2 regions of the Rothia sp. HMSC071C12 genome follow, and region 2 is predicted to be linked to the other one. Evidence: riboswitches for the same ligand, from Rfam matches in the RefSeq annotation. Region 2 holds a riboswitch; the other holds the start of a gene.
What was found. Region 2 has a riboswitch for thiamine pyrophosphate ahead of HMPREF2942_RS07960 (bifunctional hydroxymethylpyrimidine kinase/phosphomethylpyrimidine kinase). Riboswitches for the same ligand answer to the same signal wherever they lie in the genome.

Region 1 (15,358 bases), on a different contig from region 2:
TTTTCACCCAATCTGAGCCAATTTTCGCTGTCGTTGAGACAGCTTCAGAAGAAGAGTGGAAAGCCCGGTTCTCTGCAACCGCAAACCCACAGGACTATGATTTCTCAGTCGCGGCGGAAGGCAAGCCTGTCAGCTGTGGAACCGCGTCTCTTCTCGGTAAGTCGTTCACTATCCCTCTTGGAACGGTACTCTTCGACCCAACTTCTTGGGACGAGCAAAAGGAGGACTACACCCGCGTGAGCGCACCTGCAAAGTAACGCTTAGCGTTGTTCCTCAGGGTAGATTCCCGCGAAGGCCCCGCCGGCCCCTCGTCGGTGGGGCCTTTTCGCGCCCAGGTCCGGTAGCGCCCCCCCGCCCGCGAGCGCATCCGCCCGTCATGTCGCCGCCCAAAGCACCACCCCAATCACCCGCCGCGCTCAACCACCCGTCACCCCACCGATACACTAGAACCATGTACCGAATCATGACTGTCTGCACCGGCAATATCTGCCGCTCCCCCGTCGGCGAATACCTCATCCGCCAGCACGCCCAAGAAGCCGGCGTGCCCGTCACCGTCACCTCCAGCGGCATCAGCAACGAAGAAGAAGGCAACCGCATCGACCCGCGCGCCGCCGCGCAGCTCACCGCCCGCGGTATCGACCCGTCCGCGCACCGCGCCAGCGTCTTCACCGTCGAGGACTTCGACCGCAACGACCTCATCCTCGCCATGGACGCACCCCACTACCTGCGCCTCAAAGCCCTCGCCCGCAACGACGACGACAAAGCCAAAATCCGCATGATGCGCAGCTTCGACCCGAAGGTCACCACCACCCACCTGGACCAGCTCGGCATCTACGACCCCTGGTACGGTAGCGAACGCGACTTCGTGTACACCACCGACCTCATTGACGCCGCCGCACGCGGCCTCATCAACCACCTCAAGCAGGAAGGTGACGCGTAGTGAGTCAGCGTATCCCCCTGAACCAGAACCGCCGCGTCACCGGCACCACCGAAATCCTGGAGCTCTGCAAAGACATGCTGCGCCTGGAGCACGGCATCGGCAACGACTTCGACATGGACACCGCCGAATTCACCGAATTCCGTGCGCAGTTCCTCGCCGACTTCGCGCAGATCCCGCTGATCATCGGCATTGACGGCCGTAGCGGCACCGGCAAGACCAGCCTCGCCGCGCAGCTTGAGCAGGAGCTCACCGCCGCCGGCCACAGCGTGCACGTGCTGCACCTGGACGACTTCTACCCCGGCTGGGACGGCCTCTTCGACGGCGTGGAGGCGTGGGACGCGCTATCCGTGCAGCTGACCGAAGGTATTGCCGGAACCTACACCCCGTGGGATTGGGAGGCGGGCGCCCCCGGTGAGGTGCGCACCGTCGACCCGGCGGCTACGCAGGTCATCATCTGTGAGGGTGTCGGCGCGATTGCTGGCGCCTGCGAGGTGCGTATTCTCGCCACCGCCCCGGAGGAGGTGCGCCGCGAACGCGCCATGGCTCGTGACGGTGACACGTTCCGCCCGCACTGGGAACGCTGGGCGGCGCAGGAGGAGGCGCTACTCGCCGAAATCCCGGAGGACTACGCGACCGTGGACTTCATCTACGACAGCGCGGCGCAATAACAGCCGCCTACAAAACAGTAGGGCCCAATGCTTCGTGTATCTCGAAGCATTGGGTCCTACGGCTATTCAGAGGCAGTTTTATTCAGGCGCTGTTTTATTCGGGCATGGGAGCCGGGCTAGCGGATTCCATGCGGTCTTTATCCCAGTAGGTTGAAGTACTCTCCGGCGCATGCGTGGAGGCAGTGCCTTCTTTTCCGTTGCCTGGGTTGTTATTAGAAAGCACGGCAAAGATTACGAGCAAGACGCAAGCTACAAGCAGCAGGATGCCTAGCAAGTATTTGTAATAGTGTTTGCGCATCTGAGGTGCCCTCCGGTCGTATCGCGTGGTATGACCAACGTAGATTATGCCGTTGGGCCTAGCAATGCTTCTCAAGAATATTTCTCAAATATTTCTTCAGCACTGGGGGACTGAGCGGCAGGCTAAAACAAACCGCCCAAGGGGCGGTGTTATCCGTAAGCGACATCAGGGTGTCCGAAGCGAAGCGAGGACGGGTGCCCCTGTAGGAGCGTGGATAACACCGCCCCTTCTACGCACCTTCCCCAAGCCTTCCCAACCCAGCTCAAAAAAATATCAAACATTTAACTTACGAAGCCGCCCCCAATTCTGCTACCGTGAACAAGTTGTGCTTCCAGCCTGCGCAAGCTCATCCCCGGATCCGGTACCGCCGCATCCATGTTTTGTAGAGCCGCAGGCGCCGTTGCACGCGCATCACACAGAAAGAAAAACTAAGACATATGTCTTCGAAGTCGACTAAGACCTCTTTCGGGCTATCGCCCCTTTTCATTGTTGTTTTGGCGCTGCTGACCGCTATCGCGCCGCTCGCTACGGACATGTACCTGGCGGCGTTGCCCGCAGTCGCTGAGAATCTGAACACCACCAGCACGAACGCATCGCTGACTCTGAGTGCGTTCATGGTGGGTATGGCGCTCGGCCAGCTGGTCGTGGGTCCGCTGTCGGATAAGACGGGCCGCCGCAAGCCGCTACTGATCGGTGCGGTCATCTGTTTCATTGCGACCGTGGCGTGTGGTTTCGCGCCGAATATTGAGCTGCTGATTTTTGCGCGTTTCATGATGGGCTTCACCGGTTCGATTGGTGCGGTGTTGGCGCGTTCTATCGTGGCTGATACGACTGAGGGTCTGGCGACCGCTAAGCTCATGGGCGTCATGATGATGATTAACGGCTTCGCGCCGGTGCTTGCGCCGCTGTTTGGTGGCTGGGTGCTGTCGTGGGGTAGCTGGCGCGATATTTTCCATGTGCTTGGCGTGGTGACCGCAATCATGATGCTCGGCGTGATCTTCGTGATTAAGGAGACCCTGCCGGTGGAGGAACGCTACCAGGGCACCGCCCTGAGCGTGTACTCGGAGCTACCGAAGGTCTTCAAGATTCGCCGCTACCTGGGTTTCATGCTGACGATGTGCTTCGCGTTTGGTGCGCTGTTCTCGTACATTTCCGGTTCGACGTTTGTGTTGCAGAAGATTCTGGGCTTGTCCGAGACTGAGTTCACGATCGTGTTCGGTGTGAACTCGATTGGTATTGTGCTGTTCAGCGCGATTGCGACGAAGCTGGTTGGTCGTGTGGCGCAGCGTCGCATTGTGAATGTTGGCGTGGTGAGCCTGCTGGTGGTGTCTTCGCTGCTGTTGGTTAGCTTCCTTGTCGGTATTTCGCTGGTGCCGACGCTGGTTCTGCTGTTCCTGCTGACCAGCTCGTGCGGCCTGATTTTTGGTAATGCTTCGGCGTTGGCGTTGAACGAGGCGCGCCACATGGCGGGTAGTGCTTCGGCGGTGATGGGTACGGTTCAGGCTCTGCTGGGTGCGTTGGCGGCGCCGCTGGTGTCGTTTGCCGGTGAGCATGAGTACCTGCCGATGGGCTTCTCCATTCTGGGTTTCGCGGTCCTGACGGCGCTGGTGCTGTGGACTACGCCGCGTAAGGATTCGGATTACTCGGCTGACGGCAAGAGCCATGAGGCTCCGGCGGCGGGCCAATAGCCTGTTGTTGATTTTTGTGTAGCTAAAGCCCCGGATGGGCGACCCGCTAAGGGTTGCGCGTCCGGGGCTTTGCTGTGCCCGTACATGAAGCGTAGGGGCTGCCGCGTTTTCCGGATGCGCCCTCAGGGTGTCAGCCCGGACGCTCTCCGCAGCGGAGCAAGGAGAGGGCGGAGCGTCCGGGTGACGGGTGCCCCTGCGTAGGCGCGGAGGAAATATGCGGCAGTCCCTTTTTGTACGCGTTTAGCTCTGCTGCGCCAGGTAGTTCAACAGCGTGGCGGTCAGCTCCGGGTCATGCGCCAGCGCCGTGCCGTTCAGGTGAGTTACCGGCGCAATCAGACGTACCGACGACGCCAACCACACGCCATCCGACTCAAACAAATCCTGCGGGTAGAGCGGACCGAAGCCCAGCTCCCAACCGGCCTGGCGTGCCGCCTCGAACACCGCGCCCTGCGTGGTGCCGGGGAGGATGCCGTGGCTCGGCTCGGGCGTGTACAGCACCTTCTTGCCGTCCTCAATCTTGGCGACCAGCACCGAGGAGGTGGCACCCTCCAGCACGCGACGCTCGTCGGTGATGAAGATAGCGTCATCCGCGCCGCGTTCCTGCACGTATCGCAGGACCGCCATGTTCACCGCGTAGGAGAGGGTCTTCGCACCCGCCAGCAGCCACGGGTAGGCGCTGTTGTCCATCGGCTCGTGGCCGCGCGGCAGCAGCATCGCCTTCACGCCCTCGGTACGGCGCTTCACGATGGAGGCGGGCACCGGCGACGCCATAATCAGCGTGTACGGGCCCGGCTGCATGGAGGTTACCGCCTGGGTGGGGCCGCGCGAAATAATGATCTTCACGATGTGCTCTTCACCCAGCGCAGTCTCGGCACCGGCGGTCGCCTCACGCATGAGGCGCTCCACCGCCGAACGCAGAATCTCGGGTTCCGGGTCGGGTAGATCCAACATGCGCGCCGATGATTCGAGGCGGGACAGGTGCATGCCGAGCTTACGCACGCGACGGTTGACGGACAGCATGGTCTCGAAGACACCGTCGCCGCGGGTGAAGCCCTGGTCATCAACGCTGATGAGGGGCACGGACGGGTCAACGAAGATGCCCTGCGGGTTCTGCTCGTTCAGAAGAATTACGGTACTAGACATAGTCTTATTGTACGTTCGCGGCCAGACCATAGGCAGGAGGCGTCTGTACCTTCCTGAAGCGACATCAGGGTGCCCGAGCTCTGCGAGGGCGGGTGCCCCTGTAGGAGCGAAGGAAGAGTGCGGGCGCCCTCTACTCATGTCCCAAGTGGGGCTAGGCGCGGAGGAAATATGTGGTACCCCTCCTCCCTGTAGGAGCGAAGGAAGAGTGCGAGCACCTACGTATCCCAGCGTGGGAAGACGGTATCGCCCGTAGTGACATCAGGGTGTCCGAAGCGAAGCGAGGACGGGTCCCCTGTAGGAACGAGGGTGTATACCGCTTCCCAAGCAGAGCTACGAAAACGGAACCAGAAACGGAACAAACTACAGCAAGAGCAAACTAGCCCCAGAGGAACTGGATTGTACCCGCCGCAATAGATGCACCGTACGCAACAGCGATAATGACGGCGGCGGCAATGCTCACGTGCACATCACGCGGCGAATAGGACGGCACACGAGCCCAGGTGCGTTCGCCTGCGCCGAAGCCGCGCGCCTCCATGGTGATGGCGAGGCGGGAGCCGCGGCGGATAGCCTGCACGAGCAGGGCGAAGCTTTGCCCGCCGAAGGTTTGTGCACGCCCAATGAGGGATTGGCCTGCGCCGAGTCCGCGGGCGCGTCGTGCCTGGCCGAGGGCGTTCCATTCGGCGAAGAGAATGCCGACCAAGCGTAGCGCGGCGACGGTTGCGAGCACGAACCGGGAGGGCAGTTTGAAGGTTTGTGCGAGGGAGTCACCGAGGTCGGTCGGGTCGGTGGTGAGTACGAATGCGAGGGTGGGTAGGACCATGGCGAGGGAGCGGATCATCATGGCTGCGCCGACGGCGGCGGAGTCGGTGGTGATGGTGTTGAAGCCGAGGTCGAGGATGGTGGTGCCGCTTTTGGCGCTGAGCATGGCGACGGACCAGCCGGTGGTGATGACGGCGATGAGGATGGGCCAGAAGCGGGCGAGGACGTTGACGGGTCGGAATCCGACGAGGATGAATCCGAGCAGTTCGAGGGCGAAGAGGATTCCGGAGGTGAGGGGGTCACGCACGATGAGTGCGGCGATGATGAGGGTGAAGGAGACGATGAGTTTTACGCCGGCGTTGAGGTTGCTGAAGTAGCTGGTTCGGTCGATGGTGCCGAAGAAGTCGGTGTTCATGCGTTCTCCTTTCCGGGGGTTGCGGTGGCTTCGAGGGTGATGTGGTTGCCGCCGAGTGCGGCGGTGTAGTCTTCGTCGTGGGTGATGGAGATGACGGCGGTGCCGCCTGCGAGTAGTTCGCGGATGAGGTCGACGAGTTCTGCCCAGGTTCGTGCGTCTTGGCCGAAGGTGGGTTCGTCGAGGATGAGGATTTTGGGTGCGGTGGCGAGTGCGGAGGCGACGGAGAGCCTGCGTTTTTCGCCGCCGGAAAGGGTGAAGGGGTTGGCGTCGAGTAGGTGGGTGAGGCGTAGGCGGGTTGCGAGCTCGTTGGTGCGTGCGGTGAGGTCGTCTTCGTTGAGGGGGTTGCGGGTGAGTGCGGCGAGTCGGCGGGGGCCGAGTTCGAGTTCTTCGCGTACGGTGCCGCGGATGAATTGGTATTCGGGTTCTTGGAAGACGTAGCCGATGCGGCTGAGCATTTGGGCGGGGGTCCAGGTGGGCACGTCCCAGTGGGCGGGCTCGCCGCCATGATTGCGTAGCGCCTCGGTGGCGGTGAGGGTGCCGTTGGGCGCGGTGAGGAGCCCCGCGAGGGTAAGGGCTAGGGTCGATTTGCCGGCGCCGTTGGGGCCGAGCACGCTGAGGTGTTCGCCGGCGTGCAGGGTGAGGTTGATGCCGCCGCGCAGCACGGGCAGGTCGATGGGTGCGGGTGCGGAGGTGTCGCCGAGGCGTTTGATGGTGCGTCGGCGTGCGCGTCGTTGTTTGGGGGTGGGTTGTGCGCGGGTGATGCTGAGGTTTTCGGCGCGCAGTAGCGCTTCGCCGCCCGCCTCATTATCGGCACTAGCCTGCGGCGCGCGCGGTACGTAGTTGGGTACCCACACGCCCGCGTCGATGAGTTCTTGGCGTGCTTCGGTGAGTACGGTGTCGGGTGCGCCGTCATGGGTGATGGTGCCGCCTTCGCCGAGCACGATAATGCGGTCCATGTGCGGTGCCCAGATGCTCACGCGGTGTTCCACGACGAGCAGGGTCGCGCCGGTGGCTTCCGCGGCGGCAAGAATGCTGTCGCGCACCTCCTGCACGCCGGTGGGGTCGAGGTTGGCGGTGGGTTCGTCGAGGATCATGGCGCCGGGGTGCATCGAGAGGATGCCCGCCAGGCCGAGGCGCTGCTTCTGACCGCCGGATAGCGCGCTGCTGGGGTGGTCGAGGGGCAGGTGGTTGAGCCCTACTGCGGTGAGGGCTTCGGTGACGCGGCCCCAGATTTCTTCGCGGGGTACGCGCAGGTTTTCGGGGCCGAACGCGACGTCGTTGCCGACGGTTGCCATGACGATGGAGGATTCGGGGTCCTGCTGCATCATGCCTGCTGTGCCGCGTGCTTCGGCGGGTGCTTGCCCGTTGATGGTGATGGTGCCGCCGGCGGATTCGCCGTCGTCATCGTGGAGCACACCGGCGATGGCGTGCAGGAGCGTCGATTTGCCGGCGCCGGAGGTGCCCAGTAGCAGGACTTTTTCACCGGGGTTGATGGTGAGGTTGAGTCCGCTGATGACGGGTTCTGGGCGTCCGGGGTGGTGCCAGCTGAAGTTGTTGAGCTCGATGCGCGCCCCGCGCGGTGTTGCTTCCATAATGGTTCCTTAGCCTTGTGGCTGCTGAGTGTGCCGAGTGGTGACTCGTTGTGAGTGACTAGGGGTGTCTAGTTGCTGGTGATTAGCGGCGGGTCTTGCCGGATGCCAGCGAGGAGAGCACACCGGTCTTGGCGAGGTTCTGCACGAGAATCCATGCGAGGAAGCCTGCGATGATTGCACCGGAGATGACGGCGCACGCTACGTAGATGATTGCCTTGACCGGTTCCATGTCGGGGTAGTAGATGAAGATTTCGTTAACGCCCATGAACAGGCCGCTGAGCGCGCCGGCGAAGACTGCTACGAATGCGTCCCAGCGACGGTAGCGGAAGATTGCGAAGGCGATTTCAGCGCCGATGCCCTGGAAGAAGCCTGCGATCAGGATTTCGCCGCTCCACGCGCCGCCGGTGAAGAGTACGGAGATGAATGCTGCGACGATTTCGCCGAAGAGTGCCGCACCGGGCTTGCGGATGAGCAGGCCGCCGAGGGTGCCGCCAAGCAGCCATGCGCCGGCGACGATGGGGCGGAATTCGGGTGCTGCTACGAGTGCGGTTTTCGCGGCGGGGCCGACTGCGATGTCCCAGATCCAGAAGATGACGGCGCAGGCTACTGCGATGACTGCGGCGATAACGATTTCGTTGACTCGCCAGCGCAGGTTCGGCTTCTTCGTTTCTGCCTGGGTAGATGCCTGGCTAGATGCCTTGGAGGCGGGGGTTACGTTCTGCGACATTGGTGGTCCTTCCTTCGTTGGAAGGGGAATGTCCTCGCCCTCTGAATGGACGAGGGCATTGAGAAGAAATTCGACTCCCTACACCGGTACTAACCGGATCAGGTTCGAGGGTCTGCTTAGCACTCTCAGCGCCTCGGTGGCGCTCCCCTGTCGTTGTGGGGTTCCTTGTCCGTACCGTTGTGGTGCGGGTGGAAGCCCAGGTTCGATTGTAGGCGTGTCTGGCTGTTCGCGCCAATTTGCCGCTTTTTGTTTTCTTCTTCTGCCCGCATTACAGAATTGCACGGTGTACAATTTTGGGACGGAGCGGCTCCAAGGCGGCACGAACGCCTTAAACCCTATACGCTAGGGAGTGGCGCTCTTTTCTCACCCAACCCCGAAGGGGTTCACGGGCAGGACGCCGCATCGTATACAGCTAAGGAGATACACATGAACCCCGTCGCTAAGCTTGCTATTGCGGGTATCAACATGGGCGCTGCTGCCCTGGTTGGTAAGGGCCTGGGCGCAGCCTGGACCAAGGCTACCGGCAACCAGCCTCCCGCCATTTCCCACGACTCTGAAGACACCCTGCGTCAGGTCATCCTCTGGACCGTTCTGACCTCCGTCGCGGGTGCTGTGGTGAGCTTCGGTATTGCTCGCCTGCAGCGTCGTTTCTTCAACTAAGGCTTTGCGCCTTCCGCGCGAAAGTTCATGAACTAGGCGGTACGTATCTCCACTCGGTACGTACCGCCTGGTGTTCCATCTTCAGCACGCCCGCTCTACTTCAGCAGGTTTCATGCCGCCGCTACGCTGAAGCGCCACCTCGGCATCCGAAAGCACAACTATGACTATTTCTTCTCCCCGCCGTAAGACGAAGGCTCCGCGTAGGGTCGTTGACCACGCGAACAGCCGCCGCTCGGTCGCATCCTGGGTCATGTGGGATGTTGGTTCGTCGAGCTTCGACTCGATTATGACGACCTTCATCTTCACCGTCTATCTGACCAGCAGCTACTTCGGCTCCCCCGAAGAGACTTCTTCGGCGCTGTCGCTGGGTCTGACCATTGCCGGTTTCCTCATTGCGATCCTGGCGCCGGTGACCGGTCAGCGTAACGACAAGTCCGGCAGGGGCATCTTCTGGCTTGGCGTGAATACCATGCTGCTGGTCGGTTCGATGGCGGCGTGCTTCTTCGTGGGCCCCACCCCGCAGTACCTGTGGCTGGGTGTCACGCTGATTTCTGCGGCGAGCGTGTTCAGCGAGTTCGCGTACGTGAACTATAACGCGGTGTTGCCGCGCATCTCCCACCCGGAGAACATCGGTAAGATTTCGGGCGCCGGATGGGCTGCCGGCTACATTGGCGGCATCCTGGCGCTGGCTGTGGTGCTGTGGGGTTTTGTGCTGACCCCCGAGGTGCTCGGTCTGACCACCGATAACGCCCTGAATATCCGTGCGGTTGCGCTGTTCGCCGCCGCATGGTGCCTCATCTTCTGTGTGCCCCTGCTGGTGCGTATGCGTACCCGCGAGCGCTTCCTGCCGGAGGTGCTGCCCACCCGCGAACTGCGTTTCCTGGAGCTCGGTATGGAGCGTCTCTCCCCGGCTCGTCAGGGCGGTCTGCTCGCCTCCTACAAGGCACTGTGGCGCACCATTAAGCGGCTGAAGATGACGTCCCCTCAGACCCTGTGGTTCCTGATTGCTTCGGCGGTGTTCCGTGATGGTCTGTCCGGTATTTTTACGTTCGGCGGTATTCTTGCGGCGGGCACGTTCGGTTTCAGCACCTCCGAGGTGATCCTGTTCGGTATTGCCGGTAGCGCTGTCGCGGCGGCTGGCGCGATCCTGGGCGGCTACCTGGATGACTACCTGGGCCCGAAGGCGATTATTGTTATCTCGCTGGTCGGCATTATCTTGGCGGCTACCCCGCTGATGTTCTTCCCCGAACCGGGCGTGTTCTGGGTATGCGCCCTGCTGCTGTGCCTGTTCGTGGGTCCGGCGCAGTCGGCGTCCCGCACCTTCCTGGCGCGTCTGGCGGACCCCGGCACTGAGGGTGAGCTGTTCGGTCTGTACTCGACCACCGGCCGTGCCACCAGCTTCCTGGCGCCGATGCTGTTCGGTCTGTGCGTGAGCATCATGGGCGCGCAGATTTGGGGTGTGCTCGGTATTCTGATTGTTGTGGTGGCGGGTCTGCTCCTGCTGCTGCCGGTGAAGGCGCCCGGTCCGCTGCGTATGCGTGCGGCTCGCCGCGAGCAGAAGCGTGAACAGAAGCGCCGCGACAAGGCTGGCCAGTAAAGCGGCTCAGTAAGGCTGCGCGGGGCTAAGCTCTCCGCACCCCGCAAACGCAACCTCGCGAACGCAACAGGAGGGGCGGGTAGAAGATCATCTTCTACCCGCCCCTCCTTCGTGCTTAAGCAGTGCTTATTCGGCGGTGCTCATCAGCGGAGAGCCGCGGCGGCTAGTCCTCCACCACGTCGTCCTCATCATCAGAAACAGCGTCCTCAGAGGAATCCAGCGCAATCTGCTGCTCCTCCTCATCCAGAACCTCATCGCTGGTCATCTGAGCCCAGGTTGCGTCATCAATCAGCGGATCATCAATCACACGAACCCACAGCATCGAACCAGCCGCCAAAGCGCTCAGATTCTCGTCATACGCTTCCGCAGGCAGACCCTCAAAGATCTCAGCCAGACGCGCAAACAGGTCATCGTACGAAATATCGCCCTCAGCCTGCAGCCAGCACTCAGCCGCAAACTCAGACAGCTCATTCAGCTCGGTATCGCACAGCAGCAAGAACGGGCCGTCCTCACCCACACGCACACCCGAAGTACCCGGCATACGAGAAACCGCAATCGTACCGTTCAAGAACACACCCGGCAGGTGATCCCCAGCCGTGTACTTCTCCAGGCTCTCAACCTCATCAGCGTTCGGCAGCTCGCCACCATTCAGCAGATCCTGAACCAGCGGCAAAGTATCCTCAATCTCCGAGTACACCAGGCGCCACACGCCGCCGCAACGCTCCACCAGCTTAGCCAGCGACACAACACCCTCAGGGTGACGCGCCAGACCCGAGCTCTGCTCACTCAAGAACACCAGAGCCTCATGCAGTGGAACACGCTCAAAATACGGCTCAGAAGCCGACTCATCACGAGAAATGAACACAATACGCGACAGCTCATAGCTGAGGTCATCACGATCAACCACGTTCAAACCCAGATCCACCGGGTTCTGCTGATCCTTCGGCGCATTCGGGTCAACAATCACAGACAGCGGCTTCGGATACGGCGACACAACACCCTCATCCGAAATAATCGCAGTCTCATCAGTCAGGTACGCAAACTTCGAACCCAAGAAACGCGACGCAGTCGTCTTACCGCTACCAGAAACACCCACCAGCGCCACAGCGCGCTTCGACTCAGGGTCACCAATAACAGCCGCATGCAGCATCACACCGCGACCAACCAGCTGCTCAATCATCGCCAACGTAATACGGCTCGTCAGATCCTGCATACCCGAATCATCATCAGCCACACGCAGCGTCGAAACCTTATCAAACGAACCCATCAACGGATTCGCCAAATCCATCACCGACTCATCAGTCGGCGCATGAACCAACATCACCTGATCAAAACGAGACAACGAAGCATACGCCTCATCAGGAGTATCAAAAAACTCCGGAGCAAGAGGCTCCCACGCCTTCTTAAAACGCTCCACAAAAGAGTCCGACATATCAATCAGATACAAAGAAACTTCCGCGCCAGCAACACGCAGAACAACAGGCTTCAGATTCATCAAAAAATCCTTAGAGAGTGAGAGATAAAAACCCGCACGCGAGTGAACGCACGAGCACAACAGGCGAAAAAACCGCCCAACGCGGGCGCACAAACACACAGCCTGCACGCCCGCACCCCAAAGCGGGAAAGACTAAGACTCCACAGAACCATCCGCAGGAATCATCGTCTGATGAAAATTCAAATAACTACGCGAAGCAGTCGGGCCACGCTGACCCTGGTAACGGTTACCATACGCACCAGAACCATACGGATGCTCAGTCGGGCTACTCAAACGGAAGAAACACAACTGACCAACCTTAGAACCCGGCCACAACATAATCGGCAAAGTCGCCATATTCGACAACTCAAGCGTCACATGCCCCGAAAAACCAGGATCAATAAAACCAGCCGTAGAGTGAGTCAGAAGACCCAGACGACCCAACGACGACTTACCCTCCAAACGGGCAGCCACATCATCAGGCAGGGTCACCTTCTCATACGTAGAACCCAACACAAACTCACCCGGATGCAGAATAAACGGCTCATCAGGAGCCACCTCCACCAGGCGCGTCAAATCCTCCTGCGGCTGAGCAGGATCAATATGCGGGTACTTATGGTTATCGAACAGACGGAAGAAACGATCAATCCTCACGTCCACACTTGCAGGCTGAATCATCGACTCATCGAACGGATCAAGAACGATGCGCCCATCAGCAATCTCTTGACGAATATCGCGATCTGAAATAAGCACGCTTAAAGGATACCTGGCAAACACCACCCACGTGCAGGCATCCACCAGCCCCAGCACACAGGCCTACATCACATTTCAACCCCGCCACCCCGCGCACAAACAACCGCAACACATTTCACTCCCGACAAGCAGGCGCGATACACTGAAAAAGATGCGGCTGTAGCTCAATGGTAGAGCGCACGCTTCCCAAGCCTGATACGCGGGTTCGATTCCCGTCAGCCGCTCCACAAGCCCCGGACCTTATGGTTTGGGGCTTTTATTTTTTAGGTTGGATGCGGTGGTTGGGCGCGGTTGGACGGGTCGAGGCGGTATGTTCTTTGCTCCTGCAGGGAACCCGTCCTCGCTTCGCGTCGGACACCCTGATGTCGCGACGGAACATACCGGCCTCTCCCCTACTAACTCTCTCCCCTTCTCCGGGCAGGTGGAGTAGTGGGTGCGGATGCGCGGTGTGGAACGAACCACGGGCGCTCGGCTTGGGAAGAGTGTGCGCGGAGGCGGGGAGGGGGAATACTGGGGTTAGGTACCGCAGGCAGCTCGCCGGGAATGAATGTTGGGTTCAGGGCATTGCGGTGACTCCGTATGGGAGGTCAGGGCGCCTTCCCGAGGGCTCATCGAGACAGGGCTTGTTGTAGCCCCATACGAGCGCGCAGCACAGCTATACCTTCCTGAAGCGACATCAGGGTGCTCGAGCTCTGCGAGGGCGGGTGCCCCTGTAGGAGCGAAGGAAGTGTATAGCGAGCCAAGCACACACACCTCAAAACGCTTGAAGGATGTTCAACTCACCACACAGTTGTGCTAACCTAACCACAGAAATTCAATGAGAGAATTTCTAAAAAACATCTACTCGACGAGGAATCGTAGACCCGCATGACCCGCGAAACGCACCCCTACACCACCCCCGCACGCCCCCTCGACCTGAACCTCTACCTCGTCACAGGCGACAACCCCCTCGAAACCGTCCGGGCAGCCAAACACGCCACCTGCATCCAAGTCAGGTCCAAACCCATCAGCGCGCGCGAGCTCTACCAGCTCACCGAAGCTATCGCCGGCATCATCCAGCCGCACCAGACCCTCCTCATCGACGACCGTGTTGATGTCGCCCTCGCGTTGCGTGCCCGCGGCGTGCGCGTTGATGGCGTGCACATCGGTCAAGACGACCTGCCCGTAGCCGACGCCCGCGCCCTCCTCGGCGCCGACGCGATCATCGGTCTGACCACCGGCACCCGGCAGCTCGTCGAAGAGTCCAACAAGATCGCGCATCTGATCGATTACGTTGGTACCGGGCCGTTCCGCCCCAGCCCCACCAAGCAGTCCAACCGCCCGCCCCTCGGCATTGATGGGCTCCGCGAACTTGCCGAACTGTCCGCCGTACCCACCGTAGCTATCGGCGACATCACCCCCGAAGACTGCCCCGCCATCCGCACCACCGGAGTCGCCGGAATCGCCATGGTCCGCGCCTTCGTCGACAACCCCGCACTGCAGGCATAACCATGACCATCACCATCATTGGCGGCGGAATCATCGGCCTCACCACCGCGTTTGAACTCACCGAACACGGCGAAAGCGTGCACCTCATCGACGCCGAAACCAGCGACTACGGCACCGCCGACGACGGCACGGCGCTCTACCCCGCCGCCAGCCACTACGCCGGCGGCATGCTCGCGCCCATCGCAGAAGTGCAATTCCAGCAGGACGCGCTCTTCCCGCTCATGACCGCTAGCGCCGACGCCTACCCCTCCCTCATGGAGAGGCTCAGCCGCGCCACCGACCTGCCTACCGGCTACGACACCACCGGCACGCTCATCATCGCAGCCGACCGCGCCGACGCCGAGCACCTGCAACGCACCCGCGCCTACTACCGGGACATGAACCGCCCCGCAGACCCCGTCACCCCCACGCAGGCACGCGCCCTCGAACCGCTCCTGGCGCCGCGTATCGCCGGCGCCGTGAGCATCCCCAGTGACCATCAGCTACACCCGCGGCTCATGAGGCGCGCCCTCAAAGACGCCCTCACCCGCCGCGGCGTCACCTTCAGCGCCGAACGGGTCACCGACCCGGACGCGGGCGACATTATCTGCGCTGGGCTAGGGGCAACACTGCACGGGGACTACCCGCTACGCCCCGTCTACGGGGATATTCTGCGTCTGCGCGCCCCGCGGCCCATCCTCAAACATGTGGTGCGCGGCTACGTGAACTCCCGCCCCGTCTACCTCATCCCCCGCCCTGACGGGGAGCTATGCATCGGCGCAACCAGCCGCGAAGACCACCGCACGCTGCCCGCCATTGACGGCGTACACCAGCTGCTACGTGACGCGATCCGGCTCGTGCCCGCGGTTGAAGAGTGCGAGCTTCTGGAGGCGAACGTCGGCGCCCGCCCCGGCACCCCGGACGACCTGCCCATCTTTGGGCACCGCACCCGTACTGACGGCACCCGCCAGCTTGTGTCCACGGGCTACTTCCGTCACGGTATTCTGCTTGCCGCGCTCGCAGGCAAGGTCGGCGCGGAGGTCGCCTGCGGGGCTGAGATTCCGCTCATTATGCAGGCGTGCGACCCGGCACGATTCACCCACTAAACACAGTCCCCGCCGGGTGCACCCGGCACCTTCACGAAAGGATTTCGCATGATTATCACCTACAACGGCGA
Region 2 (15,702 bases):
CCGCAGCCTCTGCGGAAGAAGATTGCCGATATTACGGATGTTCTCGCCCGCGAGGAAGAGGACACCCGCGAGCTTCTGCAGCAGCGTAAGAGCGGTAAGAAGGGCGCCCGCACGGTGAGCGCGGGTGCGAAGACCGGTTCTGCGACCTCGTCGAAGATTGCCACGAGCACCCCGGAGTCGGAGGAGCTTCTCGCCCGTGCGGAGGCGCGCGTTCGTGCGGACGGCCTGGCGGCGGCACCCGCTGAGGACCTGCTGGATTTGATTGAGCAGATGAACGAGCAGATGCGTGTGGCGGCGGAGAACCTGCAGTTTGAGTTGGCGGCGCGTCTGCGTGATGAGCTTGCCGATTTGAAGAAGGAGCTGCGCCTGATGAAGGAGGCGGGTCACGCCTAAGCCCGGTGTTCTAAGCCCGGCGTTTAGGGGCCGACGTGGGTTTTTCGCCATGAGGTAACTCATTGTTCATGAAGTTCTACTGAGTGCAGATACATGCTGTACACTATCAAGGTGTTTTACGTGTCAAATAACACCTTGATGCTTCCGAACGATAAAGAAAAATCTGTGACTATTTCGAATAACTCTTCAGACGCACACACCATGGGAGCTCGTTCCGTTACCCGCCGCAACCTCACCCGCGGTGCGCTCTGGGCTCTGCCCGCTATTGCCGCCTCCACGGCGGTACCCGCATTCGCTGCCTCGGCTGATGATTGCAAGACGGTACACGGCCCGGACTTCACCCAGGTCGGCGGCTGGATGATTACCAACCCTGCCAGTGGCGCCCTGCAGTCGCGCACCAAGAACAAGCCCGTGACTGCGCCGGAGACCGGTCAGGCGTGGTGGTCCATGGAGAATGCAACCTCCCCGAATCCCGCAACGATTCGCCTCATGTCCGTGTACGAGGCGACTCACGGCCCCGAGGGCGACCTCAACCTGAACTGCGGTGAGTTCGTGATGACCTACAACGTCTCCGCCCTGGAGGCGACGACCGGCACCACGCACCTGCACCCGTCCATGGACATTTACCTTTTCTCGCCCGAGGGTGAAATCATTGACCGTCAGGTCTTCACGACTGACCCGACCGGCAAGGCAACCGTCATGACCCGCAACGGCAAGACTCAGACCGTTCAGGGTCAGGTCATTCCCTTCGCGTCGAGCGTGAATGATAAGGCGACCGGCATCTCCGCGCGTTTTGCGTTGCGTGGCAATACGCTCATGGAAGGCATGTACCAGTTCGAGGTGGTTATTACCGTCCCGACGATTCGTGAGAACGGCACGCTTGATACGAACAAGCAGGTCAACGCGATTGCTTTCACCCCGCCGACCTTCAACATGGTCTCCTAATTGAATGAAAAGTAGCCCTCCCCGTAATAGTTCACGGGGAGGGCTACTTTGATGTGGGCTTGCTGCGCGGTGTTGATCTGTGCGGTGCCGATCTACACCGTGCCGCTCTACATGTTGTCAAACTCATAGCGTCGCCAGCTAGACCCCCAACTAGACAGCGCGTATTCATCACCCAGAACACCGCATCCGACGGGATAACCCCGCCGGATGCGGCGTTTCGGTGCACCTAGCTCCTGAAAGTCCTCCCGGAGGGGCTCCTGTGCGAAAACCTCAACCTGCTGTATAATCGTTCACCGAGCAAGGGAGTATCCCACCAATCGACTCATCGTCAGCACGTTAGCCGAAGGCGCCTAACCGGTGAATCGAGCCGACCTCCATTTAGGCCGGCGGGAGAGACTTGTGGTCCTGTACGCACACCACAAGAAAGGCTCCCCATGGAAGTTACCGGGTTGCAATGGTTGGTTACTATTCTCATCATCGCGGGTCTGTTGGCCTTCGACTTCGTGTTCCACGTTCGTAAGGCGCACGAACCTTCCGTCAAGGAAGCGGCCATCTGGTCGAGTATTTACATCGGCATCGCGCTGCTGTTCGGTCTGTATATTTTCGTGACGAACGGCCCCTCCGCCGCCACCGAATTCTATGCAGGCTACATCACCGAAGAAGCTCTCTCGGTCGATAACCTCTTCGTCTTCATGATTATTATGGGCACCTTCCGTGTCGCCCGTGAGAATCAGCAGAAGGTCCTGCTCTTCGGCATCGTCTTCGCGATCCTGGCGCGCGGCACCTTCATCTTCGCCGGCGCAGCGATCATCAACTCCTTCGCCTGGGTGTTCTACATCTTCGGCCTGGTCCTGCTCATGACCGCAGGTAACCTGCTCAAGGACGAAATCACCGAAGGCGACGGCGACGACGAAGCAGACAACATCATGGTCCGCCTCGCCAAGAAGTACCTGAAGACCAGCGACCACTTCGACGGCGACAAGCTCTTCACCATCGAAAATGGCAAGCGCGTCATGACCCCCATGATGCTCGTCATGGTCGCTATCGCTGGTTCCGACCTGCTCTTCGCACTCGACTCGATCCCCGCGATCTTCGGCCTCACCCAGTCCGTCTACATTGTGTTCACCGCGACCGCGTTCTCCCTCATGGGTCTGCGCCAGCTGTACTTCCTCATTGACGGCCTGCTGGACCGCCTCGTCTACCTCTCCTACGGCCTGGCGACCATCCTCGCGTTCATTGGCGTGAAGCTCATCCTGCACGCAATGCACGAGAACAACCTGCCGTTCATCAACCACGGCGAGCCCGTGCACGTGGTCGAAATCAGCACCGAAATGTCGCTGATGGTCATCGTGGGCGTTCTGATCATTACCGTGCTTGCCTCGCTGCTCAGCCCCAAGGGCCGCGCGCTGCAGACCATTCAGCGTGTTCAGGCGCTCTCCGAGAAGTACCTGGCACTGCCCGAGGATGCACCTGCCGCCGAGCGTGCGGACATCACCGCCCGCTGGCAGAAGGAAACCGAGAAGCTCAACGCCATTCCCGCCAAGCTGCGTGACGAGCTGATCGAGAAGGAAGACGAATACCATGCCCTCGTGATGCGTGCCCGCACCGCACAGGATGCGCACTCTTCCTCCAAGTAGTTACTGAGCGTGCAGCCTCACCAGGCTGGCGCTAACACTAAAGCCCCTCACACCGGATCAACCGGAGTGAGGGGCTTTAGCTATATCAGAGATATTTCAGAAGAATTACTGGTTGTGAACCTCAGCCAGCATGTTCTTCAGGTGACCCAGAATGGTCAGCGAGTCAGAACCGAAACCGTCGTGGTGGTGGGTCTTCGAGGTCCACACCTGAGTGTTGCCGACCCAGCGAGCGGTCTCCATGGAGTGCTCAAAGTCCACGTACACGTCCGGGTTGTACGCCGCAGCCACCACGGGAACCTCGTTCTTGTGCAGCTGTGCGTGGTCGTACAGGCGACCCCAGTCCTTCTTCTCAGCCAGCAGGTTCGCAACCTCAGCCAGCGGACGTAGCGAGGGATCCTCCTCGTAGTACCAGGGGAAGATGTGCTCGCCGGTGAAGAGTAGACGGTCCGCATCCGGTGCGAACTCGGGGCGGGAAGCCGCCACACGAGCAGCAGACCAGTTGGTCGGCGCGGGGGAGGGGGACAGCTCGTAGCCGGGGATGCCGGGCAGAACGCCGTCAGCGGGGCCGTCAGCGTAAATGGTCTCGTGCATCAGGGCGTACAGCGGGTTCGCCTGGAAGGTCACCTCGGCACCCATGGCGGTCAGGAACTGATCGGAGAGGTGGTCGTTACCCTCAGCGAAAGCGGTCTCCAGGAAGTAGTGCAGGCCGCGCTCGCGCCAGCGGCCACCCAGGAAGTGACCAGCCATCTGGAAGCGGTGATCGGTCAGACGCTCACCGGTGGGCAGGTACTCCTTGTGGGTGCGCAGGTGCTCAGCAATGCGGGTAGCGAGCTCAGCGTCCTCGGGGAACCAGCTGTAGTACTCCTCAACACGTTCCTTCATGCGGTCGAAGGTGTGCTGGTAGACGTTGTCCACGGAGGTACGAATCGGCGCCAGGCCCGCGGTGATGCGCGAATCGCGCAGGGACTGCGGAGCGAAGGACAGGTACGAGAGGGTCAGGAAGCCACCGAAGGACTGACCAATGGTGGACCAGCGCTTGTCGGCACGGTCAGCCAGCAGCACCTCGCGGACAGCCTCCGCGTCAGCGATGATGGAGTCCGCACGGAACAGCTCAGTGTACTCAGCCTGAACCTGCGGGTCACCCACAGCGGTGATGTTGCGGGCAGACAGCGGGGAAGACATGCCGGTACCGCGCTGATCCAGAAGAACCACGCGGTGAGTCTTCGCCAGCTCAGCAATCCAGCCGCCAATGGAGCCGGTCTTCGGCGAACCGAAACCGGGGCCGCCCTGCAGGTACACAATGTAAGGACGCTTATCAGCCGAAACGGTCAGAGTCTCGTTGGTGCTCACAACCTCGCGGGCGAACACGGTGATGGTCTGGTCCGCGAAACGGGAGGAGAGAGCGGCATCCTTGCCCTTGGAGAAAATCAGACCGTGGGTCAGGGGAACCTGGAACCAGTGGTCGGTAATCTCGTAGCCGTCGTGCTTGACGACCGAACCCTTACGGTACTCAACCTTGGGAAGCGAAGAAACGGTCAACGGTGAACCTTCTTTCATTCAAATAGATAGATACTCTGTATTCTAGCCCACTACGGGCAACATCTGGGCAGAGCCTCGGGCGGAGTCTCAATTGGAGCCTTAGAACTCGCCCACGCTCAGAATCTTCAGCACCGGGTAGCCCGCCTCATCGGAGGCCGCCAAATCAACCTCGGCACGAATACCGAAGTCAAAGTTATCTTCGGGGTCGGCGAAGCTCTGCTGAACCTTCCACACGCCCGGGTGAGCGGCGGTGTCCTCATCCATGCTGACCAGGCGAGGCGAGCGCGCGTCGGCGTCCGTGTAGATGTCGTCGTAGGTGTCGAAGTAGTCGTCCATGGCGTCCGCCCAGCGGTCGGCATCCCAGCCGCACCACTCGTCCAGGGCGCCCAGGGCGCGGTCACGCTCGTCAGCGAAGAGCTCCACACGGCGGAAGAGGGCGTTGCGCACCATCACGCGGAAAGCGCGCAGGTTCTTCGTCACGGCGGGAGGCTCTTCCTCCTCGATGGAGGCGTGCTCGGCCGCAATGGTTGCGGTGTCTTCGCCGGCAGCCAGCTTCTCCCATTCGTCCACCAGGGAGGAGTCGGTCTGGCGTACCAGCTCGCCGAGCCACTCGATGATGTCGTCGAGCTCGTCAGTCACGGCAGAATCGGGGATGGTGTGTCGCAGTGCCTTGTACGCGTCAGAGAGGTAGCGCAGAAGCACGCCCTCGGCGCGTTCCAGCGAGTAGTACTGCACGAAGTCGTTGAAGCCCATCGCGCGTTCGTACATGTCACGCACAATCGACTTGGGGCGCGGCTCAAAACGTGCAACCCACGGGGCAGACTGCTTGTAGGTCGTGTACGCCTGATCAATGAGCTCAGCCAGGGGCTGCGGGTAGGTGACCTTGTCCAGCTCGTTCATGCGTTCGGTGTAGTCCACACCGTCCGCCTTCAACTGCGCCGAGAGCTCGTTCTTCGCCTTGCGCTCCTGCGCGTACAGCACCTGGTTCGGCGAATCCAGGGTCGCCTCGATGAGGGAGAGCGCATCCAGGGCGTAGCTGGGGGATTCGGGGTCCAGCAGCTCCAGCGCGGCGACCGCGAAGGCAGACAGCGGCTGGTTGAGGGCAAAGTTATCCTGCAGGTCCTCGGTCAGGCGCAGGTAGGAGCCGTGCTCGTCCGGGGTGTTGGTTCGCTCAATCACGCCGCCGGTCAGTAGCTCCTTGTAGATGCCGATTGCCTTGCGCAGCAGCTCGCGGCGGCGCGCGGGGCTCTCGTGGTTCTCCTGAATGATGCGGTACGCGGCAATGACCGGGTTCTCCGGGCGGTGCATCAGGTTCAGCAGCATCGAATGGGTGATGTCGAAGGAGGAGGTCAGCGGCTCCGGGGCGGCTTCTACCAGCTGGTCGAAGGTCTTCTTAGACCAGCCAACGAAGCCCTCCGGCGCCTTCTTACGCTTGGAGGACAGCGACTGGTTAATGCGCTTGGTGTCGTCACCGAACTTCGCCTGAGCTTTAGCCAGCAGGCGAGCGTTCTCAATATCGTGCTCGGGTGCCTGAACCACCACGGTGCCGGCGGTATCAAAACCGGCGCGGCCGGCGCGTCCAGCAATCTGGTGGAACTCGCGGGCACGCAGACGGCGGCTGCGGGCACCATCAAACTTCGACAGCGCCGTAATCAGCACGGTACGAATCGGCACGTTAATACCCACACCCAGGGTGTCGGTACCGCAAATCACCTTGAGCAGACCCTCCTGAGCCAGCTGCTCCACGAGGCGGCGGTACTTGGGCAGCATGCCCGCGTGGTGAATACCGATGCCGGCACGCACCAGCTTATTCAGCGCCTTACCGAAGCCCGGACCGAAACGGAACTTCGCAATCAGCTCTGCAATGCGTTCCTTATCTTCCTTCGAGGCAATAGCCACCGACAGCAGCGCATTCGCCTGCTCCAGTGCCGCCTTCTGCGAGAAGTGCACAATGTAGACCGGAGTCTGCTTGGTCTGCACGAGCTCCTGCACGGTTTCCTGAACCGGGGTGGTGGAGTAGTAGAAATGCAGCGGAATGGGACGCTCAGAATGCGCCACCAGGTCACTCTCACGACCGGTCAGCGCCGTCATCTCCTCCTGGAAGCGAGTCGTATCGCCCAGGGTCGCGCTCATCAGCAGGAACTGCGCCTGCGGAAGCTCCAGCAGGGGAAGCTGCCACGCCCAGCCGCGCTGCGGGTCGGAGTAGAAATGGAACTCGTCCATAATGACCTGGCACAGGTCCGCATCCTTACCCTCGCGCAGGGCAATATTGGCGAGAATTTCCGCGGTGCAGCAGATAATGGGCGCCTCCGTATTAATGGCGGAGTCGCCGGTAATCATGCCCACGTTCTCGGCACCAAAAATATTGATCAGGTCAAAGAACTTCTCAGACACCAGCGCCTTAATGGGGGCGGTGTAGTAGGAGCGCTGACCGGTCGCCAGGCCCGTAAAATGCGCGGCAACAGCCACAGTGGACTTACCGGAACCGGTCGGAGTTGCCAGCACCACGTTATGTCCGGCGGCAATGCTCAGAACGGCCTCGTCCTGGGCGGGGTACAGGGTCATGCCGCGGGTCGAAATCCACTCGGTGAACGCCTCATAGATTTCTTCGGCGGTGAGGGGGTTGCCCTTAAAATCGCGTCGATTGTAGTCGCCGGGGTTCTCGCCCAGCCCGGGAGAAAGAAAATTCAAAATACTCATGAGGATTCCAGTCTATCGGGAATAGCGCGGGCGCGGGGGCGTTATCGTTACGAGGGAACAAACGGGTACTCGCGGAGTGTTTGCGGGGTGTTCGCTGCATCTTTGCAGGGAGTTCGCGGTTCCTTCGCGGGGCGTTTATAGGGTGTTCGGGAGGCGCGGTGCCGCGCTAACGCGGGAATTCCCCAAATTCGTGTAGTGTAGAACAAAGCACTAAAAGTGCAGTGGTGCAAAAACCTGGTGCTCAGAAGGTCGAAAACGTAGGCCTCCATGCCGCATAGATTACCGCGTAGATGCAGAATCCGCCGATTGATGTCGGTGCATGTTGAGCGGCTGATACAAACTCCAAAATACGTTGCATAAATGACGACACGCCCATCTATGGTGCAAATAGTGTTGCGTGCCACATTGATAAAGGAATAGGGTAAGAGAAAGGAGAGACGTTGAATGACTGAATACAACGCTGACAAGGCACAAGAAAACGCCGCGCGTGAAGAAGCTACGCATGAAGAATCCATGCATAACAAAACCACGCAGGAAAAAGCCGCTCAGAAGAAAACTGCGCAGAAAAAAGCTGCACAGGAAGTAACCGGTAGCGAACAGCGCAAGGCCGAAGAGGAAGCCCTCAAAAAGCGCCTCGCCCTGCGAGTCACCGCACCCGGATACAAATACCCCTGGCACCGCTGGGCAATCCCCGTCGTGGGTGAAACCACCGCGGGTACCGGTGCGATTCTTATCCCCGTCATGGTGGGTCAATTCATCAACCAGCACATCGCCGGCAAAGCCCCCGACGCCTGGCCCATGTTCTGGGTGGTGGTCGCATCCATCACCTTCATCGTGATTAACGAGTTCTTCGGCTGGGGTACCTCCATGACCCTCAGCGCGGAGCTCGGCCGCGACTGGCGCATCTATATCAACCGACTCATGGGACGCACCCGCACAACCGTTGACGCGGGCGAAGCGGTTACCGTCATGAACAAAGACGTACGCCGCATCACGGCCGTCTACTTCTCGCTACCGCTATTCGTCAATGCCATGATTGTTGCGACCCTCGGTGCCGTGCAGCTCTGGCTCATTAACCCCGTCACCGCGATTGTCACCCTCATCGGTACGCTCATCGTGGTCGGCGTGATTGCCTGGTACTCGTCCTTCCTCGAATCCAAGATTGGCGAATACCGCGAAAAGGACGGCGAAGCCTCCTCACGCGCCTCCGACATCGCCACCGGTCTGCGCACCATCGCCGGCCTCGGCGCCGAAGAACAGATGCGTGAACGCTACCACCGCGGTACCGACGAAGTTTTCGACAGCTACATGCGCTACGAAAAGACGCACCGCTGGATGTTCCTCATCCGCGCGCTGCTCGGTGGCGCCGTGACCCTGCTCGGCATCGGCTTCGCCCTCACCGGCCACGTCGAAAACGGCCGCTGGGTCTCCGACACCCCCGCCGCATCCCTGGTGACCGTCGCCTCCATTATCGCGATGATGGGCGGCCCCATCTGGATTACCCAGAACTTCCTCACCGCATGGCGATACGCCAAGATTGCGCTCGCCAAGGTTGCCCGCCTCGAAGGTCACGCGGGCGTACGCCAGGGCGTGCTGAAGAGCCCGCGCACCGACGAGGAAATGGCGCAGCTGGCACACGCCGAACAGGCAGTCGAGGCGAGCACCCTCGAGGTGCCCGTACCCGTCGCCCCCGCCGGTGCCAGCAACCCGCGCATCGTGTACGTCAACCCGCGCGACTACAACCTCACCGCGCAGGACTACGCCGAGGCGCTCGCCCGCACCCTGCGACGCGGGGGAGAGGACCTTAAGGACGCAACCGGCCGCCGCGTGCTGCTGAGCGAACCGAACCCCATGATTTTCGCGGGAACCCTGCAGGAGCACCTGCGCCTGGGCACCGTGCCGAACCCCGACGAGGAGCTGGCACAGGCGAAGGATGAGGAACTGCTGAAGATTACCGACTCCCGCGAAATCGCCTACCGACTGGGCGGACGTAACCCCGAAGACTACTTCGCCGCCCGCATCACCAGCGAAGGCGCGAACCTCTCCGGTGGTCAGCGTCAGCGTCTGGCACTCGCCCGTGCTCTCGCACAGGATGCGCAGGTGCTCATTCTGACCGAGCCGCTGAACTCCGTGGACGAACCCAGCCAGCGCTACATCTACGATGCGATGGAAACCCAGATCGGTAGCGACCGCCTGCCCGTCGGCTACCCCGGCCTGCTGCAGGATTTGGAGCAGGTCTACGTTGTCTCCACGACCGCGGAGACGACCCGCCGCATGGAACGCGACGGCTACCCCGTCGCTCAGGCAGAAACCCCCGAAACCACTCAGAATCAGGAGGTGAACTAGCATGGCAAAGCAGCTCCCCATCGAAAACCCCGCCTACGTGGCACGCCGCATGTGGAACTACCTCGCAGCGCATAAGGGGCGAGCCCTCTACACCTTCGTCATCTACATGGTCAGCACCCTCATGGGTGCGGTGGTGCCCCTGCAGATTGGTGCCACCGTGGACGACGTGGTGGCGGGCAAGTTCTCCAGCTACCCGTGGCAGCCGATTCTGATTATCCTGGCGGCGTTCATCGTGCAGGCGATAACCCTCATGGTCTCCTCGTACAGTGCGGCGCGACTGGGTGCGCTCGTTACCCGTGACGCCAACCAGGACACCCTCGACGGCACCCTCGACCTGGATGCACGCACCGTGGAAGAAGCCGGCAGTGGCGACCTGCTCACCCGCGTGACCGACGACCTGTCCTCGGCGGCGAAATCTGTCAGTGAGGACCTGCTCGGCGCGATTTACGTGGTGCTGTACTTCATTATCTCCACCATCTCGCTAGCGGTTGTGAGCCCGGCAATGGGTCTGATCATGCTACCCATGATTGCCGGTCTTGCCCTCATCATGTCGAAGATGCTGCCGCTCATGGCGGCACGCAACCAGACCGCCCAGGAGCGCGTGAGCGACCTCAACAGCGTGCTGACCGAGAACATTCGCGGCACCTCCACGATCCGTGAGCTGGGCGTTCATGCCGCCCGCGAAGACGCCTTCGCCGGTGAGAACAAGCGCCAGTTCGCCGCGCAGCTGGGCATGGTGCGCATCCGCCAGCTGTACTTCACCGTGGATGCTATCAACGCCTGGATCCCCACGATTCTGTGTATGCTCTGGGGTGCCGCCTGCGTGGCTCTCGGCTGGGCAAGCTGGGGCGCCGTGGCGACCGCCTCGGTCATGGTTTTCAGCCTGCGAATCCTCGCCGACATGCTGAACCACCACGTCAGCAGCCTGCGCATTATGCTCGTGAATATGGGCCGCGTGTTCGGTGTGGTGTCCCTGGCGAAGAAGCAACGTGAGGCGCGTGCACAGCACCGTGCCGAAGCGTTCGCCGCCGTGTCTGATGAAGCCGTGAAGAACCCGGAGTACGCCATTGACTGCACCGACGTCTCCTACGGCTACTCGCCGGACGCCCTCGTTCTGGAAGGCATCAACCTGAAGATTCGCCGCGGCGAGGCGCTCGCTCTGGTGGGTCGTTCCGGTTCGGGCAAGACCACCCTGGCGCGTCTGATTGGTGGTTCGCTGACCGCCCTGGAGGGCACCATCACCGTGATGGGCCGCCCGGTCGGTCATGGCGACTTCCCGACCGATGCCGCCGCCGACGGCCGCCCGCGCCTGCTGGTCTGCACCCAGGAAGCGCACGTCTTCTTCGGCACCCTCGCCGATAACTTCACGGTGGTTGTGCCGGATGCAACCGTCGAGCAGATGGGTGAGGCACTGGACGCTGTCGGTGCCCGCTGGTGGCGCGACCTGCCGCAGGGCATGGACACCGTCGTCAGCGGCGCGGATTCGCCTCTGACCCGCGACCAGATTCAGCAGCTGGCCCTGGCACGTATTGTGCTTGCCGACCCGCACGCCGTGATTCTGGACGAGTCCACCACCCAGCTGGAACTCGCGGACGCAACCGAGTCCCTGCGCGCCGTGTTGGCGAACCGTGCGGTGCTGATTATTTCGCACGATGCGCGTATCGCCTCCCTGGCTGACCGTGCGGTCCTGCTGCACGAGGGCAGGATCATTGCGGAGGGCTCACCGGCAGAGATTTTCGCCCTGACCTAACCGGCAGCATATATTCCCGGCAGATAGTGCCCGGCACCGTGTGAAGCGGTGCCGGGCACACTCGTTTAACGGGTGGGTTGAGGTGGTGGCTGGGGGAGTGATTGGCGCTGCGGCGATGTGTGGATGGGACGCGTTGTGAAGAGCACCGTTGTGAAGGGCGCCGACAAACGAAAATTTCGGAGAGATTCACTTGTCACCCGCAAAACTTTCAGCTACTGAGAATCGTTGTGATAACCTGGCAGAGCGATATGGGGTGCCTTGAGACGCCCGCGACCCGCTGACCCGCCCAAAGACGGGCAACCAAAACAGCGGGGGCACGGAACAGCGGGCGCGCGAAACAGCGTACAAACACTCAAGGCTGAGAGAATCACCCATTGAACCTGCTCTAGTTCGAACTAGCGAAGGGATTATCGATGAAGGCAGAGCAGCCTAGCGCGCCCACGTGCGCATCCACCACCCCCTCTAACCCTGCACCCGGCGCGAGCGCTCCCGGAAACCCCCGGGCACCCCAGACAGCTCGCGTGCCGAGGGTCCTCTCGATTGCGGGAACCGACCCCTCCGGCGGTGCGGGTATTCAGGCGGATCTTAAATCCATTACGGCATCCGGCGGTTACGGCATGTGCGTGACCACCTCACTGGTCGCCCAGAACACCTGCGGGGTTCGTGAAGTATTCACCCCGCCCCTGGAATTTTTGACCGCGCAGCTTGCCGCCGTTTTTGATGACGTCACGGTTGACGCCGTGAAAATCGGCATGCTCGGCGACGCAGACACGATCCGCACCGTCCGCACCTGGCTGAGCGAGCACCCCGTGCCCGTGGTCGTGCTCGACCCGGTCATGATTGCTTCTAGCGGTGACCGCCTGCTGCAGGCGGAAGCGGAGCAGGCGCTGCGCGATCTCGTGCCGCTCGTGAATGTGATTACCCCGAACATTCCGGAGCTCGCCGTGCTCTGTGAGAAGGAACCCGCCCAGACTTTCGATGAGGCGCACGAGCAGGCAGCGAACCTTGCGGCGGCGACCGGAACTACCGTGATTGTGAAGGGCGGCCACCTGTGCGGTCAGGACGCCGGTAACACCGCGGTCTTCCCGGACGGCACCTGCGCGCACGTGCGTACCCCGCGTCTGGACAGCCGCAATACGCACGGCACCGGATGCTCCCTGTCCTCCTCGCTGGCAACCCGCCTGGGCGTGGAGCTGCTCCAGCACGCCGAAGTCGCAGAACACACCGCAGAGCAGAGCGTTCTGACCAGCGAAGACACCCACCGCGCCCTGCAGTGGAGCACCCGCTGGCTCCACGAATCCATTGCCGCAGGTGCCGGGCTACAGGTCGGCTCCGGTGAGGGCCACGGCCCGGTGGACCACGCCGCCCGTGCCCGCCGCCTGGAGGCTGCCGCCTCCGCATACCCGTGGCATCACCTGCTCGCCACCACCGACTCTGAGGGCAATACTCTGGACGGCACCAGCCCGGAGCGTCTGCTGCCGGTCAGCCCCGTGCCCGCCGGTGAAGCCGTCGTAAAGCCCGCCGGACCCTGGACCGCCGCCCTCTGGGCAGCCGGTGGCGAAACCTGGCACCAGATCCTGGACCTGCCCTTCGTGCGTGCCCTCGGTGATGGCACCCTCGACGAGGACCTGTTCGCCTTCTACCTGGACCAGGATGCCCTCTACCTGCGTGATTATTCGCGTGCGCTCGCGACTCTCTCGGCGCGTGCTGACACCGCTGAGGCGCAGGTGCACTGGGCCGCCGGTGCGCATGAGGCGATTGCCGCCGAATCGCAGCTGCACGAGGGCTGGCTGGCGAACCGTGCGCGTCTGGGTGGCCCCTCGCCGATTACGATGGGGTACACGAATTTCCTGCGTGCCTCCGCCGCCGGTGATGATTACGTGGTCGGTGCCGCCGCTATCTTGCCCTGCTACTGGCTGTACGAAGAGGTGGGCGCTGTGCTCTCCTCGCAGAATCACGCGGACCACCCGTACGCGGAGTGGCTGAGCATGTACGGTGGCGAAGAGTTCGCCGCGGAGGTGGCGCGTAGCCTCGCGGAGGTGGAGCGTGCGTTTGAGACGGCTTCACCGGCTCAGCGTGTGCGCGCGGCGCGGGCGTACCTGTCGGCGTGCGTGTACGAGCGTGAGTTCTTTGACCAGGCGCACCGAGCATTGCGTTAGTTTGCCGGGCGCTGCGCTAGCTGACGGGCGCTGCGCTAGATGACTAGCTCTGCGCTAGCTGGCGGGCATTGCGTGAGGGGGTGCACCGCAGCCAGCTCGCAGGTGCTTTAGGTGCCGGTTTTTGGGCTGAATACCGTCCCGGCATGGCGTGAGATAGGTGATTGATGCTTCACTCAAGCTACCGCTGGTTCGGGGGTTGTGCCGGTTATGCTTAAGGCGTCGGTGAAAACCGTTAGCGGTAGGATTCCGGCCCTCACCCAACTGGCTGATGTACCTGCCGCGCCCGCACCTCTACGGCGTGTAACCGACCAGTTTGGCCCGTCGCAACCACCTCATCCAACCCCCGCGGCGGGCCAAACGCCTTCCTTCTAGCTTTCGCGAAGAATGTTCGGCATAGAAATATCCCGTGCAGATACTCTCATCTGCACGGGATATTTCTATATGTCTCACCGTTACGAATCAGCCGCCGCTTCGTTATCCGCATCTTCATTTTTCTCGGCCCGGAACCCCACCCAGAACGCTCCAGCTGCCAAACACCCGACAAACCACAGAGAGATACTACCTACTAGATGATCTAGGAGAGCCATCGCAATCACACCGGCGACAAATCCTCCGACCACCAGGGAGTAATCTAAAGCCGTCATCAGAGCACGTCTGCGGGTGCGGCGTTCTTCGTCCTCAGGCCGGGCGGGGGAGGTATCCGCTGACGGGTGACGAGCCTCAACACGCCTTCTAACAACACGCTCCCTCCGGGTGCTGCAAGCATTAGCTATAGCACGGGTATAGAGAGCACCGGCCGTGTACCAGGCGCTTAACATTTTGCGCCAATTTCCGCTGGTCATAAACAGGGAAAACGGGTTCTCACCAATACGGGTGTCTGCAAGTGCATGAATGAGCAGGCCAATAGTGAACGCTAACGCCCCCACCTGAACCCCGTGCTCGCTCACCCGGTGAATCAGAGGAGTCACAAAACAGACGAGGAGGAAGGGCACCAGAGTAAAAATGCGCCAGTGTTTCAGGTGTGCCCTCTGCCCCAAAAGATCGTGCAGAAGATGACCGCCCAGGTACCCCAGGCTAAAGAAAATCACTGAGAGCCAACGCAGGTGAATAGCGTGCTGCGAACTGTGACTCATATCAGCAATGAGAAGGATAAAATTACCGGTCTGCGTGGCAACCAAAGCTTTGTAATGAATATGAGAGAAAACATCTACCGCTCCACCCAGGGATGCTAAGAGAAGCGCCATAATCCGCCCGTAGCGGCGCGGAGTTGGAATCCTGGAAAGAAAAAGTGCAAAGCGGGCAGTCATCGTGGTCCTTGGTGGTGAAAAAGATCCGGGCATGCAAAAACCTCGAGCACCTATGGTACTCGAGGTTTTTACGATAGGCACGTAGGTGCCTCAGAAGATGCAAGGTCTACAGTCTACTTGCTCTCACCCTTGAGCGCACCCACGAGCGGACCAATCACGTCCATGGGCAGCGGGAAGACCACGGTCGAGTTCTGGTCGGCACCCAGCTCCAGCAGGGTCTGCAGGTAACGCAGCTGCAGGGAAGCGGGGGACTGGCTCAGAATGTCGGATGCTTCCTTCAGCTCGCTGGAGGCCTCCAGCTCACCGCGTGCCGAAATAATCTTTGCGCGGCGCTCACGCTCAGCCTCAGCCTCGCGAGCCATGGCGCGCTGCATAGCCTCGGGAATCTCAACGTCCTTGATTTCAACGAGCTCCACCTGAATACCCCACGGCTCGGTGCGCGAACCGATGATGGAACGCAGGTCCTCGTTCAGGTCCTCGCGGTGTGCGAGCAGGGTGTCCAGGTCAACGCGACCGAGCAGGGAACGCAGGGTGGTCTGCGCAATCTGGCTGGTGGCAATCGGGTAGTTCTCAACCTCAAGCACCGCGTTCTTGGCGTTGGTCACGCGGAAGAGGACCACGGCGTTCACGCGGGCGGGAACGTTGTCCTTGGTGATGACTTCCTGCGGGGGAATGGTCAGGGTGATAACACGCATATCAACGCGCTGCAGGGAGTCAACGAGGGGGAAGACGACGTTCAGGCCGGGCTTCAGCTCCGAACGCAGGTGACCGAAGCGGAAAGAGATGCCACGCTCGTATTCGGGGATGACGCGGAACATACGAATCAGAATAAAAAGAACAATGACGGCAACTGGGATGAGGATAGTTGCCAGAGTGACGGGATCCATGGTTTTCCTTCACAAGTATTGGGGGAGGACGGTATGTGT

Region 1: another riboswitch for thiamine pyrophosphate. It lies ahead of HMPREF2942_RS00975 (ECF transporter S component); the one in region 2 lies ahead of HMPREF2942_RS07960 (bifunctional hydroxymethylpyrimidine kinase/phosphomethylpyrimidine kinase).

The regions. Positions count from the first base shown of each region.
Region 1 is NZ_KV814362.1:3,919-19,276, forward strand. It holds partial or broken gene HMPREF2942_RS00940 (pentapeptide repeat-containing protein) at 1-257, shown strand, start outside; gene HMPREF2942_RS00945 (low molecular weight protein-tyrosine-phosphatase) at 464-940, shown strand; gene HMPREF2942_RS00950 (nucleoside/nucleotide kinase family protein) at 940-1,608, shown strand; gene HMPREF2942_RS00955 (multidrug effflux MFS transporter) at 2,344-3,594, shown strand; gene HMPREF2942_RS00960 (aminotransferase class IV) at 3,835-4,737, opposite strand; gene HMPREF2942_RS00965 (energy-coupling factor transporter transmembrane component T family protein) at 5,114-5,911, opposite strand; gene HMPREF2942_RS00970 (ABC transporter ATP-binding protein) at 5,908-7,503, opposite strand; gene HMPREF2942_RS00975 (ECF transporter S component) at 7,586-8,230, opposite strand; TPP riboswitch at 8,289-8,389, opposite strand; gene HMPREF2942_RS00980 (DUF4235 domain-containing protein) at 8,657-8,890, shown strand; gene HMPREF2942_RS00985 (MFS transporter) at 9,051-10,487, shown strand; gene HMPREF2942_RS00990 (septin family protein) at 10,651-11,982, opposite strand; gene dcd (dCTP deaminase) at 12,115-12,714, opposite strand; tRNA gene HMPREF2942_RS01000 (tRNA-Gly) at 12,868-12,941, shown strand; gene HMPREF2942_RS01005 (thiamine phosphate synthase) at 13,582-14,202, shown strand; gene thiO (glycine oxidase ThiO) at 14,205-15,287, shown strand; gene thiS (sulfur carrier protein ThiS) at 15,336-15,358, shown strand, end outside.
Region 2 is NZ_KV814378.1:35,996-51,697, reverse strand. It holds gene uvrB (excinuclease ABC subunit UvrB) at 1-393, shown strand, start outside; gene HMPREF2942_RS07990 (ornithinee aminotransferase) at 559-1,338, shown strand; gene HMPREF2942_RS07985 (TerC family protein) at 1,773-2,975, shown strand; gene HMPREF2942_RS07980 (alpha/beta fold hydrolase) at 3,081-4,532, opposite strand; gene HMPREF2942_RS07975 (DEAD/DEAH box helicase) at 4,614-7,214, opposite strand; gene HMPREF2942_RS07970 (ABC transporter transmembrane domain-containing protein) at 7,659-9,560, shown strand; gene HMPREF2942_RS07965 (ABC transporter ATP-binding protein) at 9,562-11,310, shown strand; TPP riboswitch at 11,550-11,735, shown strand; gene HMPREF2942_RS07960 (bifunctional hydroxymethylpyrimidine kinase/phosphomethylpyrimidine kinase) at 11,724-13,469, shown strand; gene HMPREF2942_RS07955 (YoaK family protein) at 13,922-14,776, opposite strand; gene HMPREF2942_RS07950 (slipin family protein) at 14,890-15,663, opposite strand.